3 regions of the Alteromonas sp. McT4-15 genome follow, and region 3 is predicted to be linked to each of the others. Evidence: predicted binding sites of a transcription regulator. Region 3 holds the regulator's gene; each other region holds the start of a gene.
The links. The regulator sigma-54, encoded in region 3, starts transcription at its own class of promoters, with help from an activator protein. The targets are predictions, from matches to a motif close to GTTGGCACGNNNNTNGNNT.
Positions count from the first base shown of each region.

Region 1 (4,137 bases), on a different contig from region 3:
GGCGTATCTTCTCACTCTTCAGGTGGTCTCGTTAGGACAAATTCTCGCCACATAGGCGGCAATTCAACGTCAGTATCGGCAAATTTTGACATGAAATACCGAATCCCGACTCAACCTGATACGGGAGACGGGAACTCTGTTGAAGTACAAGCCGAAAGAAATCGATTTTTAGATAATGGGTTGCGTTATCAAGTAAGTCTTGAATTTTTGAATGGAAAAATTAAAGGCATGAAGAAAGCGTTAAGCTCTGGAGGTCAATAGTCATGAGTCTTTTTAATGTAATGACAATATCGAGCACAGGTATGGAAGCGGAAAATGTGCGCTTAAATACCACTGCAAGTAATATCGCCAATGCGAATTCGGTGAGCAGTAGTTACAACGAGACCTACCGAGCAAGACACCCTGTGTTTGCAACAGCGCTTCAAGATGCCATGCGCGATCAGTCAAAAGGTACTGGCGTGCAGGTAAGAGGCATTGTAGAGAGCGATGCGCCACTTCAAGTGGAGTATGCACCAAATAACCCAATGGCAGACGAGAATGGCTACATCTATAAGCCGAACGTCAACATTGTGGAAGAAATGGCGAATATGATGTCGGCGTCAAAAGCTTACGAGACAAATGTGCAAGTTGCCGATACAACCAAAAGAATTTTCCGCCGCGTGCTTCAACTCGGTCAAGGGCAATAATCTGCCGCTTGGTTAATGTGAGGATAAACCAGTGAATACCATAAACAATACCGGCTTAAATACAGATTTGTATTGGCAAGAAGAGACGGTGAAGATTGCCGATGGGACTGAGCAGCAGCTATCGCAAGAAGATTTCTTCGCGATGTTGACTGAACAGCTTGCCAATCAGGATCCGACCGCACCGGTTGACAATGACCAAATGGTTGCTCAGATGACATCTTTTACCATGGCTGATGGTATTTCACAGCTAAATGAAAAGTTTGAGTCGTTCGCTGCTTCCATGACATCAAACCAAGCGCTTCAAGCCTCTAGCCTTATTGGTCAAAACGTATTGGTGCAAGGCAACGTGGGCTATATGGCAAATCAAGGTGACGGCATTTCAGGGGTAGTTGTGAACGAGAAGACAGTTCAGAACATGAAAATTACCATTGAAAACCAATACGGCGAAGTAATTAAAACAATTGATGCTGGCACCCAAACTGCTGGCAACATCGAATTTGAATGGGATGGCAAAGACAAGCATGGCAATGATGTCACCCCAGGCGAGTATGTAATCAATGCTACCGGTGAGTTGAACGGTGAAGGTGTTCAGTTGAACACAGCCGTAAACCGCCATGTGGGAAGTGTCAGTTTGGCCGTTAGTGGTCAAGGCGTAATTTTGAATTTGGATGGTGATGTCAGTATCAATCTTGATGACGTCATTCAAATCGGCAGTTAGTAGGAGAATCAATAATGTCTTTTAATATTGCACTGAGTGGCGTATCTGCCGCACAAAAAGATTTGGATGTAACCGCCAACAACATCGCAAACGTAAATACAGTTGGCTTTAAGGAATCACGTGCAGAGTTTGGTGACGTATATGCGGCATCACTGTTGGCGGGTGGTAAAACCAAAGTGGGTGATGGTGTATTAACGCAAGAAGTTGCACAGCAGTTTTCACAAGGTAGTTTGCAATTTACCAATACTTCACTAGATTTGGCGATTACCGGCAATGGCTTTTTTGCCACTGTACCTGAAATAACCTCTCGCGATTTTTCTTTCACTCGCGCAGGCCAGTTCAAGCTAGATAGTGATAACTTTGTCGTTAACAGTAATGGTGACAACCTGCTAGGTTTTCCAGTGAACGCTGATGGCACGAGTGCATCGGTTGCATTAAGTACCACTGAGCCCGTGCGAATTCCTGACTCTTCGGGTTCGCCGCAGCAAACTTCTGAAGTCGATATTAGAATGAACCTACCGGCGGGTGATTCAGCACTTGATCCAGCAGATTTTAACCCAGAAGACCCCTTAACTTACAACGCGGCAACGTCAGTGACAGTGTACGATTCATTAGGTGATAGCCACGTAATGACATACTACTTTATTAAAGACGGCACCGCGGGTGTAGATAACGAATGGTATGTTGCAACAGCCGTTGACGATACCTTGGTTGACATGACCGACTCTGCTGGCGCTGATACTGACCCTGCCACGGCAGTGAACGTTTTGGGGACAAATACGGGTAACGCAGTGACTGCCTCCAAGCTCATCTTCTCGCAAGGTGGTGACTTTGTTGGGATGGAAACGCCAGATGGTACTGCAACACTAGACTTCAAGATGCAAACAGAGGCACTTGGTGCCACTATTTTGGCGAACGGTTCAGATCCATCGCAACAAATTAGCATTGATTTTAACCTTGATGTTAATGGTGCAACACCGAATGAGCCTACTCAGTTCGCGTCAGCATTCGAGGTAACGTCTCTTGAGCAAGATGGTTTGCCAGTGGGCCGTTTGACGGGGATTGATATTGGTCCAGATGGCCTTGTGCGAGCAACTTTCTCAAACGGTACGTCTGAACCTATCGTGCGTGTAGCCTTGGTACGCTTCTCTAATGAGCAGGGCCTTACTCAGGAAAGTAGCACGCAGTGGAAAGAAAGTATTCTGTCTGGTGAGGCACTAGCAGGTGAAGCTACCACGGGTACCTTTGGTGAAATTAACTCATCAGCGCTAGAGCAAGCGAACGTAAACTTGACCACTGAGCTAATCGACATGATTATCGCTCAGCGTAACTTCCAGGCAAACTCTCGAGCGCTTGAAGTAAACAACTCGCTTAACCAGACTATCCTGAATATTCGATAGGCGGATAGGGCGGCAGAAAAGCGGCAATAATTAAGCGCTTTTTCGTCGGCGAAATTCATATTACTTCACGAGGTCGCCTCTGCGCGGCCTCTTTATTTTTCTATATTTTTCATACCTCTACAACGTCATATAAGCCTGTTGGCTACAAACTCTACACATTGGCATTGCCTTTGCAAAATCAAGGGTAAGGTTTAATCAGAGTCAAAAGTCAGTCATGGACAAACTTCTCTACATCGCAGCAAGTGGCGCTTCTCAAGATCTTTTAGGTACTGGTGTACGCGCGAACAACTTAGCCAATGCGCAGACTACAGGTTTTCGTGCTCAGTTAGAGCAGGCAAGGTCAATGCCCGCGTACGGTGAAGGCTTGCCAACCCGAGTATTTTCAATGACAGAGAGCCCTTCAAATAATTACGAGTCTGGCCCGATGATCAAGACTGAACGCGACCTTGATGTTGCAATTCAAGGGGACGGGTGGTTTGCGGTTCAAGACCAAAACGGGCAAGAAGCGTACTCGCGAAATGGTAACTTCAAGTTAGGCGACGACGGAATTTTGACAGATGTTCAAGGACGCCCTGTATTAGGCGACAACGGTCCAATTTTTCTTCCAGTGCCGTTGGACAACTTGAATATTGCTTCTGATGGCACATTGTCTATGCGACAACTCGGCGCACCCGCCAACGTTATTGAAGAGGTGGGTAGACTGAAACTTGTCAGCCCTAACTACGCTGATATGGAGCGTGGTCGAGACGGTCTTTTTCGAATGGAAGACGGCTCAATAGCAGATCCCAATGCTAACGTGAAAGTGATGTCAGGCATGCTAGAGGGGTCGAACGTGAATGCCGTAGAAGAAATGGTCGACATGATCAGTCTTCAGCGCCATTACGAGCTTCAAGTAAAAGTAATGAAGCAAGCGGAAGAATTAGATACTCGCGGCAACATGCTGCTACGAATTCTGTAAACGTATTTTAAGATTTGTTGCTTGATAGGCAACGTCGGAGGTTAACATGCATCCAGCACTGTGGATTAGTAAAACCGGACTTGATGCCGCACAAACTGATGTTGCTGTGGTATCTAACAACTTGGCAAACGCATCAACGGTTGGCTTTAAAAAAGACCGTGCCGTGTTTGAAGACTTGTTATATCAAAATATCAATCAGCCAGGTGGCCGTTCGTCAGCAGATACTGAGCTGCCTTCGGGACTAATGCTAGGTTCAGGTTCGAAAGTGGTTTCTACGCAAAAAGCACATACGCAAGGGAATCTACTAACAACCGAAAATGCGTTAGATTTATCTATACAAGGCCGTGGCTATTTCGAAATACTTCAGCCAGATGG
Region 1 covers NZ_JAJALG010000003.1:113,790-117,926, reverse strand. Annotated here, with positions in the region: gene flgB (flagellar basal body rod protein FlgB) at 1-261, shown strand, start outside; gene flgC (flagellar basal body rod protein FlgC) at 264-686, shown strand; gene LHL20_RS03795 (flagellar hook assembly protein FlgD) at 718-1,404, shown strand; gene flgE (flagellar hook protein FlgE) at 1,419-2,804, shown strand; gene flgF (flagellar basal-body rod protein FlgF) at 3,019-3,762, shown strand; gene flgG (flagellar basal-body rod protein FlgG) at 3,809-4,137, shown strand, end outside.
Region 1: the regulator sigma-54 is predicted to act here: its motif matches at 2,962-2,980, upstream of flgF (flagellar basal-body rod protein FlgF).

Region 2 (4,137 bases), on a different contig from region 3:
AAGCCCTGTACCTTGTCGTGCAACTCCGGGGCGATAAAGGTTAAAATAGAACGACCAATCAGAGCCGATTCAGACTCCCCCACCAGCTCGGTTAATGCCCGGTTTACGCCTTCAATGATACCGTCGTTATCACACACGACGAGCACATCGTTCATAGCACTTTGAATACTGTCAGAAAAGCTTTTGGCCTCTTCCAGCTCAACGTTTTTTTCTTCGACTTCGACCTGTGACTGCACCAGATCCGCATAGGCTTCATCCATTTTCTGGATGACACTTACCCAGGCATCTTCATTCTGAATGGCTTGTACCGGATTGAAGTCTAAAGAGTCTGACATATCTGCAGCGTGTAATTATCTATACAGGCACTATACCTGACGGGATTCGGCCCGCAAGGCTGACAAGGCATTTTCTCGTTAAAAGCAGGGCGGATTGCTCGCCCTGCACGGTATTCCCGGCGAACGATTAAGGCCTTGGACGGAACATAACCTGCCCGGTTTTATTAGCAATTTCCACCTGCGCGACTTTTTGATAAAAGCCGTCAGAAAAGAACGTTTCATATTTAGGTACTGTCACAAATACGCCCACCCCTTCTGAATCACGATGCTCAAGTAAGACACTGTCGATAGCCCGCATCAGCAGATGACCAAGACCGTGTGACTGATAGTCCGGATGCACCGCAATGAACGACAGCAGATGATACTTTTCAGCTGGCATGGCAGAACGAATTTTTTCCTCTTTCTCGAGCATTTGCCGGGTGCCGTAATACCCGGTGGTCAGCAGCATTTTTAACCGCCAGTGCCAATAACGCCCAGCCCCTGCAGCATTGTCTGGCCCCGTGAGGCAGGCAACAGACAATAATCGCCCCTCATCAAACAGGCCAATAATGGGTTGCTCGGCTTCCCAGAATGCGGTGAGTTCTTCGCGAATAGCCGACCGTAACCGCGATTCGTAGCCTTCTTTTTCACTCTGGAATATTTGTAAAAAAATTGGATCGTCGTGGTAGGCGTTGTAAATGATGGATGCAGCCACTTTCAGATCTTCCGCTGATAAGTATGCTGCTCTGATTTTATCCAGGTTTTGTTGGATTTCCGCTTGTACCATAGCCTGTCTCCCGTGTTGTGGTGATGCGTAAACGCCTGTTTTGCGACCCGGGCCGCCCTCTCACTCAACCGCTCAGCGCTGCCGCTGAACAACAGCAAACTGAAAACAACAAGATTGGTCTTAAGAGATACGTAATAGACGCACAAAAAGTGCATCAGTTCCCCACTCTAGCCGAAAAAATAACACCATGTAAATATACCGTTAACAATATTTATACATTTAAATAAGTTTAGCGATGATAATTGAGTACAGTGATCGGGCAGGTAGTGCAACGAGCCATCATTAATGATGGCCGGCCAGACAGCAACAAGCCCGATAAACGGGATGTTTATCGGGCTTGTCAGTAAGTGTAAACGGTGGGCGGATTAGATTTTACGGACCGCTTCTTCACCCCAACCAATTAAGCGATTATCTTTGAAGACCAGGGGAGTACACTCGTCCTTGGTGGTGATACCGTCGTCCTCGGTACGCTGCGTGCGATAGTAAAGAATCCGGTAAACGTGATCGCCCTCGCCTACCATTTCGTTGAAGTCGGCTACACCCATCTTACGGGTAACGTCTTCAAAGTGCGCATTCACTTCCAGATTGCTGATATGTTTACGATTATTATACTCACGCTGCTCCCAGCTGGCCTGGTAATGTTCTTTGTCATCACCTCCTACGGAAATGACACAACCAGACAGTAACATGGGTGCTACCAGAGCAGTACAAAGCATTAATTTTTTCATAGTGGTTCCCTGTTGAAAAATAATAAGTCACTAATGAACTTCAGGTAATCAAGAATGAGGCCAACTATAACTTATTGAATTTTAAAGAAATTAAAAAATAACCACTTGGCGGCGGTGCTAACTATCGGTATGATTAGCGAAATTTTCGTTGTTTTGACTAACTGACTAAAGGCCAAGCCCGCCTGGTGTGTTGGTCACCAGTAAAGAGTAAATGCATGTCCTCTAAAGAAAACCATAAAACCCTGGTCGAAATCTGCCATTTATTGGCGGCCGAGGGCTTAACGCCGGGTGTAGGCTTATTGCGTGGTAAAGCGCCTTTCAAGGTAAGCGTGCTGGACGCCATTGAGGCGATAAAGGTCTTTAATCAGCAGAATGTGCAGGTCAAAGCCCAACCCAAAACACCGGGCGACAAAGAGCGCATCGCTGAGCTGGAAAAACGGGTGGAACAGTTAGAGCAGGCCCTCGCGGTGATGGAGAGCCGGCTGGCAAAGCTCAGTTAAACGGCTGGCGTCAGGCCATCAATAAAGGTCGCCAGATCAGGTGCCAGACAACGAGTGGGCAATTTCCCCACCTGTTCCAGTACTACCTCACCTGAGGCATTATCTACAGACAAAATAAAGTCGTCTTCATCGGTTAAGCCAAAAAATAACGTGGGCGGCTGTTTTAGTCGCTGCTTCATTAACAAATGGCCAATCAGGTTTTGTTGTAGTCGCTCGAAGTCCTCTTCACTGCAAACCTGCAATAATTCACAGTTGCCTTGTTCAGCCTTAACCGGCAGATTAAAACTCCAGTAAGTGGTAAAGAATTTGCAAAATTGCTCGTTCAGCGTGATGTGCAAGGCGTTTTCGATATTGGCAAAGGTATATTCACCTTCCATCGGCACGGGCTGCCAGGTGCAGGGCTCTCCCTGGCTGGCGTTCCCCACATAACAGGGGGATGCTAATTCCGCTTCAAACTCAGTGGTCATCAGCGCGGGATGAGACGCTGCCGCTTGTTGTAAATCGCGCATTAACTTATGCAATGATTGTTGAACTATATTCTCCATTGCGATTCCATATCAGGTATACTAAACCTCTATAGTAAAGAATTTATGGCACTTTAAACACCAGCTTGGCATATTGAATGCGCGTGCCATGATTAATCAGTGGTAAAAAGTTACAGGACAGCATGACAGTAAAGCACTCTTCGTCACCGTCTCTTCCCGCCAACCTGACACTGGGTCAAAAGGTTGACTACATTGAACAGTACACGCCTGAGCTGTTGCAAGGTGTGCCGCGCTCGCTAAGCCGTGAACAAATTGGCGTTTCACAGCCCCTGCCTTTTGGCGGTGTGGATATCTGGAACGGTTATGAGCTTTCGTGGCTTAATCCGAAAGGCAAACCGCAGGTCGCCATTTTGCAATGCCAGGTGCCAATTGATTCGCAAAACCTTATCGAGTCTAAGTCTTTCAAGCTTTATCTGAACAGCTTCAATCAGTCGGTATTTGGCAGTGCAGATGAAGTGGCCCGACACTTAAGCAAGGATTTATCGGCCTGTGCCCAGGCACCGGTTAAGGTGCAATTATTCAGCGCCGGTCAGTTTGGCGCCCTTCACCTTGGTGAACTCGACGGCACCGTGATTGACGATCTGGACATTGAAATCAATGCCTATGAGCCGAGCCCGGAGCTGCTCACAACCGGCGACCAGCAGGTTTCTGAAACCCTGGTGAGTCATTTATTAAAGTCTAATTGCCTGATCACCAGTCAGCCTGACTGGGCCAGTGTGCAAATTCATTACGAAGGCGCGGCTATAGACCACGCCGGACTGCTGGCTTATCTCATCTCGTTTCGCCGGCATAATGAATTTCACGAGCAGTGTATCGAGCGAATTTTTTGTGATTTAATGAATCGATGCAAGCCGCACAAGCTAGCAGTCTATGCGCGCTACACCCGCAGAGGCGGATTGGATATCAACCCGCTACGGGCGAATTTTGATTTCAATGTATCGAACAATCGGTTAGCCCGGCAGTAGCATGCCGGCGGTTATTTTTGGCTAATAAGGAGCTTGCATAACACATGGAAGCGAAACAACTCCAATCGCTGCGCGCTCACAGTGAGCAACTGGCAGGATTTATAGTCCGGCTCACCAGTTATTATGAGGGATTATCGGCAGAGATTGATAAAGAGTTACAGTCTCTGCGCGGTCATTTAAGTGGCAAGATTGATTTCACTCTGGCCACCCTATCCATGAATAAAGTCAACCAGCTCATTATGCTGGAACCCTACTCAGTAAAAACCCTGACTCAGGCCTGGCTTCGCCAACTGGAAGA
Region 2 covers NZ_JAJALG010000043.1:1,561-5,697, reverse strand. Annotated here, with positions in the region: gene LHL20_RS18835 (PAS domain-containing sensor histidine kinase) at 1-335, opposite strand, end outside; gene LHL20_RS18830 (GNAT family N-acetyltransferase) at 463-1,101, opposite strand; gene LHL20_RS18825 (DUF3192 domain-containing protein) at 1,467-1,829, opposite strand; gene LHL20_RS18820 (hypothetical protein) at 2,045-2,329, shown strand; gene syd (SecY-interacting protein) at 2,326-2,874, opposite strand; gene queF (NADPH-dependent 7-cyano-7-deazaguanine reductase QueF) at 2,997-3,839, shown strand; gene LHL20_RS18805 (GGDEF domain-containing protein) at 3,884-4,137, shown strand, end outside.
Region 2: the regulator sigma-54 is predicted to act here: its motif matches at 1,876-1,894, upstream of LHL20_RS18825 (DUF3192 domain-containing protein).

Region 3 (4,137 bases):
TGTTTGCAGAATCGATGGAGCATTACGATCAACTTGGCTTTGTATTGTTCCGTGCGCCACGCTATACACTTTACACTGATAACGCTACGTCACCGTGGGTCGTTACCGCTGTGGAAGGAACATTGTACAACAACGAGCTGATTCAGCTTGAAAATAACGTACAAATAGAGAACCAAACTACAGATGATTTTGTCAAAACCATTACGACACAATACATTCAGATTAATTTAGACAACAAGCAGATGACATCTGATCAACCAGTAGAGATACTGGGGTCGCAATATGTCATTCAAAGCAATGGGTTTAATGCGAATTTGCGCACCCAAGAATATGAGCTTATCGATCATGTACAAACCACTTATTCCCCTAGCAACTAGCTTAATTTTAGCGTTGGCTAGTGGTTCCGTTTTCGCTAGTGAAGATGACTTTTCTAAGCCAATTAAAGTCGATGCTAAGTCACAATTTGTTGATGGAAAAAATAAAACATCGTTGTTCAAAGATGATGTTCTAATTACTCAAGGCTCGCTTGTGATTAATGCCGACGAAGTTGAAGTTATCGCGACAGCGGGCGAAGGCAGAGAAGTGTTTGTCGCACGCGGTAACCCTGCGAGCTATACGCAAGAGCTTGAAGATGGAACGCCAGTATCCGCTAAGGCGAATGAAATTCGCTACGAAGTGATTAATCGGGTGATATCGCTTACCGGGAAAGCGGAGCTGAAACAAGACACCAGTATGGTAAAAGGTGACAGCATTACCTTTGATATGATTACCGAGCAACTGCTTGCAACCGGTGGCGATGACGACAACGGTGAAGGAAGAGTGACAACTGTTTTCACTCCTGAAGCAATTCGCAAGACGAATGCTAAAGACAACGAACAAGATAACGAGGGCAACCAATAGCAATGGCTACTTTGAGCGCAAGAAACCTTGCTAAGGCGTATAAATCACGCCAGGTTGTCCGAGATGTCAGCCTCAGTGTATCGACAGGTCAAATTGTAGGCCTGTTAGGCCCAAATGGTGCTGGTAAGACCACAACATTTTATATGATTGTTGGGCTTGTTCCTCTTGATAAGGGCGCCATTGAAATTGACGACAACGAGTTAACACATCAGCCCATGCATGAGCGTGCACGCCGCGGAATTGGCTACCTCCCGCAGGAAGCATCTATATTTAGAAAGCTCACTGTGCATGAAAATATCATGGCAATTTTACAAACCCGTAAAGATTTAAATTCACAGCAGCAAGAGGAAGAAGCCGATGCGCTACTTGATGAATTTAATATTAACCATATACGTAATAGTACGGGGATGAGTTTGTCAGGGGGAGAACGCCGCCGAGTGGAAATTGCGCGCGCCCTTGCAGCTAAACCACAATTTATTTTATTGGATGAACCCTTTGCTGGTGTTGATCCAATATCAGTAAATGATATAAAGAAGATTATTCAACATCTTCGAGATAGGGGTATCGGTATCCTTATCACTGACCACAACGTACGAGAAACATTGGATGTTTGTGAAAAAGCGTACATTGTGAGTCATGGCGAGCTTATTGCGCAAGGAACTGCGGAACAGGTTTTAAGTAATCAAAAAGTAAGGGATGTATACCTAGGCGAACAATTCAGGCTATAGTTAGTGTAACCGGATTGTCATTTTTCAATCTCGCTCAGGTATATTCAATTTAGAGCATTTAAATAAGACGTAGATGAAACCATCTTTACAGCTAAAATTTAGCCAACAACTCACCATGACACCTCAGTTGCAGCAGGCCATTAAACTGTTGCAGCTTTCTACGCTCGATCTTCAACAAGAAATTCAAGAAGCGTTGGATTCAAACCCGCTATTAGAAGTTGAAGAAGGCCACGACGAGCCTCAGCTTGAAAAAAATAACATCGATAATGATGACAGTGGGGTAGAAGCTTCTGCCACTGCATCAAGTGATACTTTGGAAGCTGGCGACGCACTAGAAAAAAATGATCTTCCAGACGAATTGCCAATCGATAGCACATGGGATGAGTATTATTCAGCATCGTCTGCGCCGGCACCAGGACCTGCCAGTGACGACGAACAAATTTTCCAAGGTGAAACGACTGAGGACATACAAGAACATCTATTGTGGCAGATGCGCCTCACCCCTTTTTCTGACACTGACCGTGCCATTGCAATGGCTATCATTGATTCTATCGATGAGTCAGGGTATCTAACCGTTACTCTTGAAGAGATTTTAGAGGCGGTTAACGCGCAAGAAGCCTCTGGCGAAGATGAAGAGGAACTCATTGAAATGGACGAAGTAGAATGTGTATTAAAGCGCATTCAAATGTTCGATCCCATTGGTTCTGGATCGCGCACCCCACAAGAATGCTTGATGGTACAGCTTCGCCAATTCGCAGATGATACACCATGGCTTGCCGAGGCAAAGCAGTTAATAGAAGACTATTCTGATTTGCTGAGTAGCAAAGATTACCGCACCTTAATGCGCAAGAGCCGATTGAAAGAAGATCAGCTTCGCGAGGCTATGCGTTTGCTGCAAACCTTGAATCCTCGCCCAGGTAGTGCTTTAGTTACTAAAGAACCTGAGTACGTTATTCCAGATGTATCGGTTACCAAAAAGAATGGCCGTTGGGTGGTTGAGCTGAACCCTGATAGCCTGCCAAAACTTAGCGTCAATCAACAATATGCCGCAATGAGTCGCCGTGCGAAGAACAGTAGCGATTCACAATTTATCCGCTCACACATGCAAGAAGCCAAGTGGTTTATCAAAAGCCTAGAGTCGCGTAACGACACACTGATGAAGGTAGCAAATTGTATTGTGCAGCAACAAATGGGCTTTTTTGAACATGGCCCAGAAATGATGAAACCAATGGTATTAAATGATGTCGCAGAAATGGTAGATATGCACGAATCGACTATTTCACGTGTGACAACACAAAAATACATGCATACCCCTCGTGGCATCTTCGAGTTGAAGTATTTCTTCTCTAGCCATGTTGCAACGGAGTCAGGTGGTGAATGTTCATCAACCGCCATTCGTGCATTGATCAAAAAACTAGTGGCAGCTGAAAAACCCAGTAAACCACTAAGTGATAGCAAGATTGCTTCATTGTTGGCCGAGCAAGGCATTAAAGTTGCCCGGCGGACAATAGCAAAGTACCGGGAATCGTTATCGATCCCGCCGTCGAACCAACGCAAGAGCCTTATTTAACGGGCTTAATAATATAAGGAAGACGAAATATGCAAATCAACCTTACTGGTCATCATGTCGAAATCACCGACTCTTTGCGTAATTATGTCGATACGAAGTTCAGCAAACTTGAACGTCACTTTGATCACATTTCTAATGTGCATGTCATCCTGAACGTTGAAAAATTAAACCAAAAAGCAGAAGCGACAGTTCACTTAAGTGGCGCTGAAGTATTCGCATCCTCAGAAAATACCGACATGTATGCGGCGATTGACAGCATGGTTGATAAACTCGACCGGCAGGTAATCAAGCATAAGGAAAAACTTAAAAAGCACTAGTAGTTAATTAAGTATGGATATACAAGCCATCGTAAGTCTGGACCGCACTGAATGTGCGGTTCAATGTAATAGTAAAAAGCGTATTTTAGAGATCATTGCCGATATTGCTGCTAAGAACAACGCGCATATCGACCAGTCGACAGTACTGAATAGTTTGTTGGCGAGAGAACGAATGGGTAGCACAGGTATCGGAAACGGCATTGCCCTTCCCCATGGTCGCTTAGCTGGCCTTGATAGAGTTATTGCCATTGTTGTTACCAGCACACCAGCTATTGATTTTGATGCGCTAGATGAAAAACCTGTCGATATTTTCTTTGCACTATTAGTACCTGAAGAACAAACCGAAGGTCATCTACAAACACTAGCCACAGTCGCAGGCAAACTGAGTAATAAAGACACTATTAAAGCAATAAGGCGTGCTACCACAAGCGATGACATTATAAATGCGTTAGCGTAACTCGCTGCTATACAACATTACTGCATTAAGCGCTTAACAGTGTAAAGGGAGAATATAAGTGAAGCTGATTATTATCAGTGGTCGTTCGGGCTCAGGAAAATCAATTGCACTGCGCGCTCTTGAAGACTTAGGGTATTACTGCGTTGACAATATTCCGGTTAACTT
Region 3 covers NZ_JAJALG010000007.1:65,756-69,892, reverse strand. Annotated here, with positions in the region: gene lptC (LPS export ABC transporter periplasmic protein LptC) at 1-377, shown strand, start outside; gene lptA (lipopolysaccharide transport periplasmic protein LptA) at 346-900, shown strand; gene lptB (LPS export ABC transporter ATP-binding protein) at 903-1,628, shown strand; gene LHL20_RS07675 (RNA polymerase factor sigma-54) at 1,702-3,198, shown strand; gene hpf (ribosome hibernation promoting factor) at 3,228-3,515, shown strand; gene ptsN (PTS IIA-like nitrogen regulatory protein PtsN) at 3,529-3,972, shown strand; gene rapZ (RNase adapter RapZ) at 4,031-4,137, shown strand, end outside.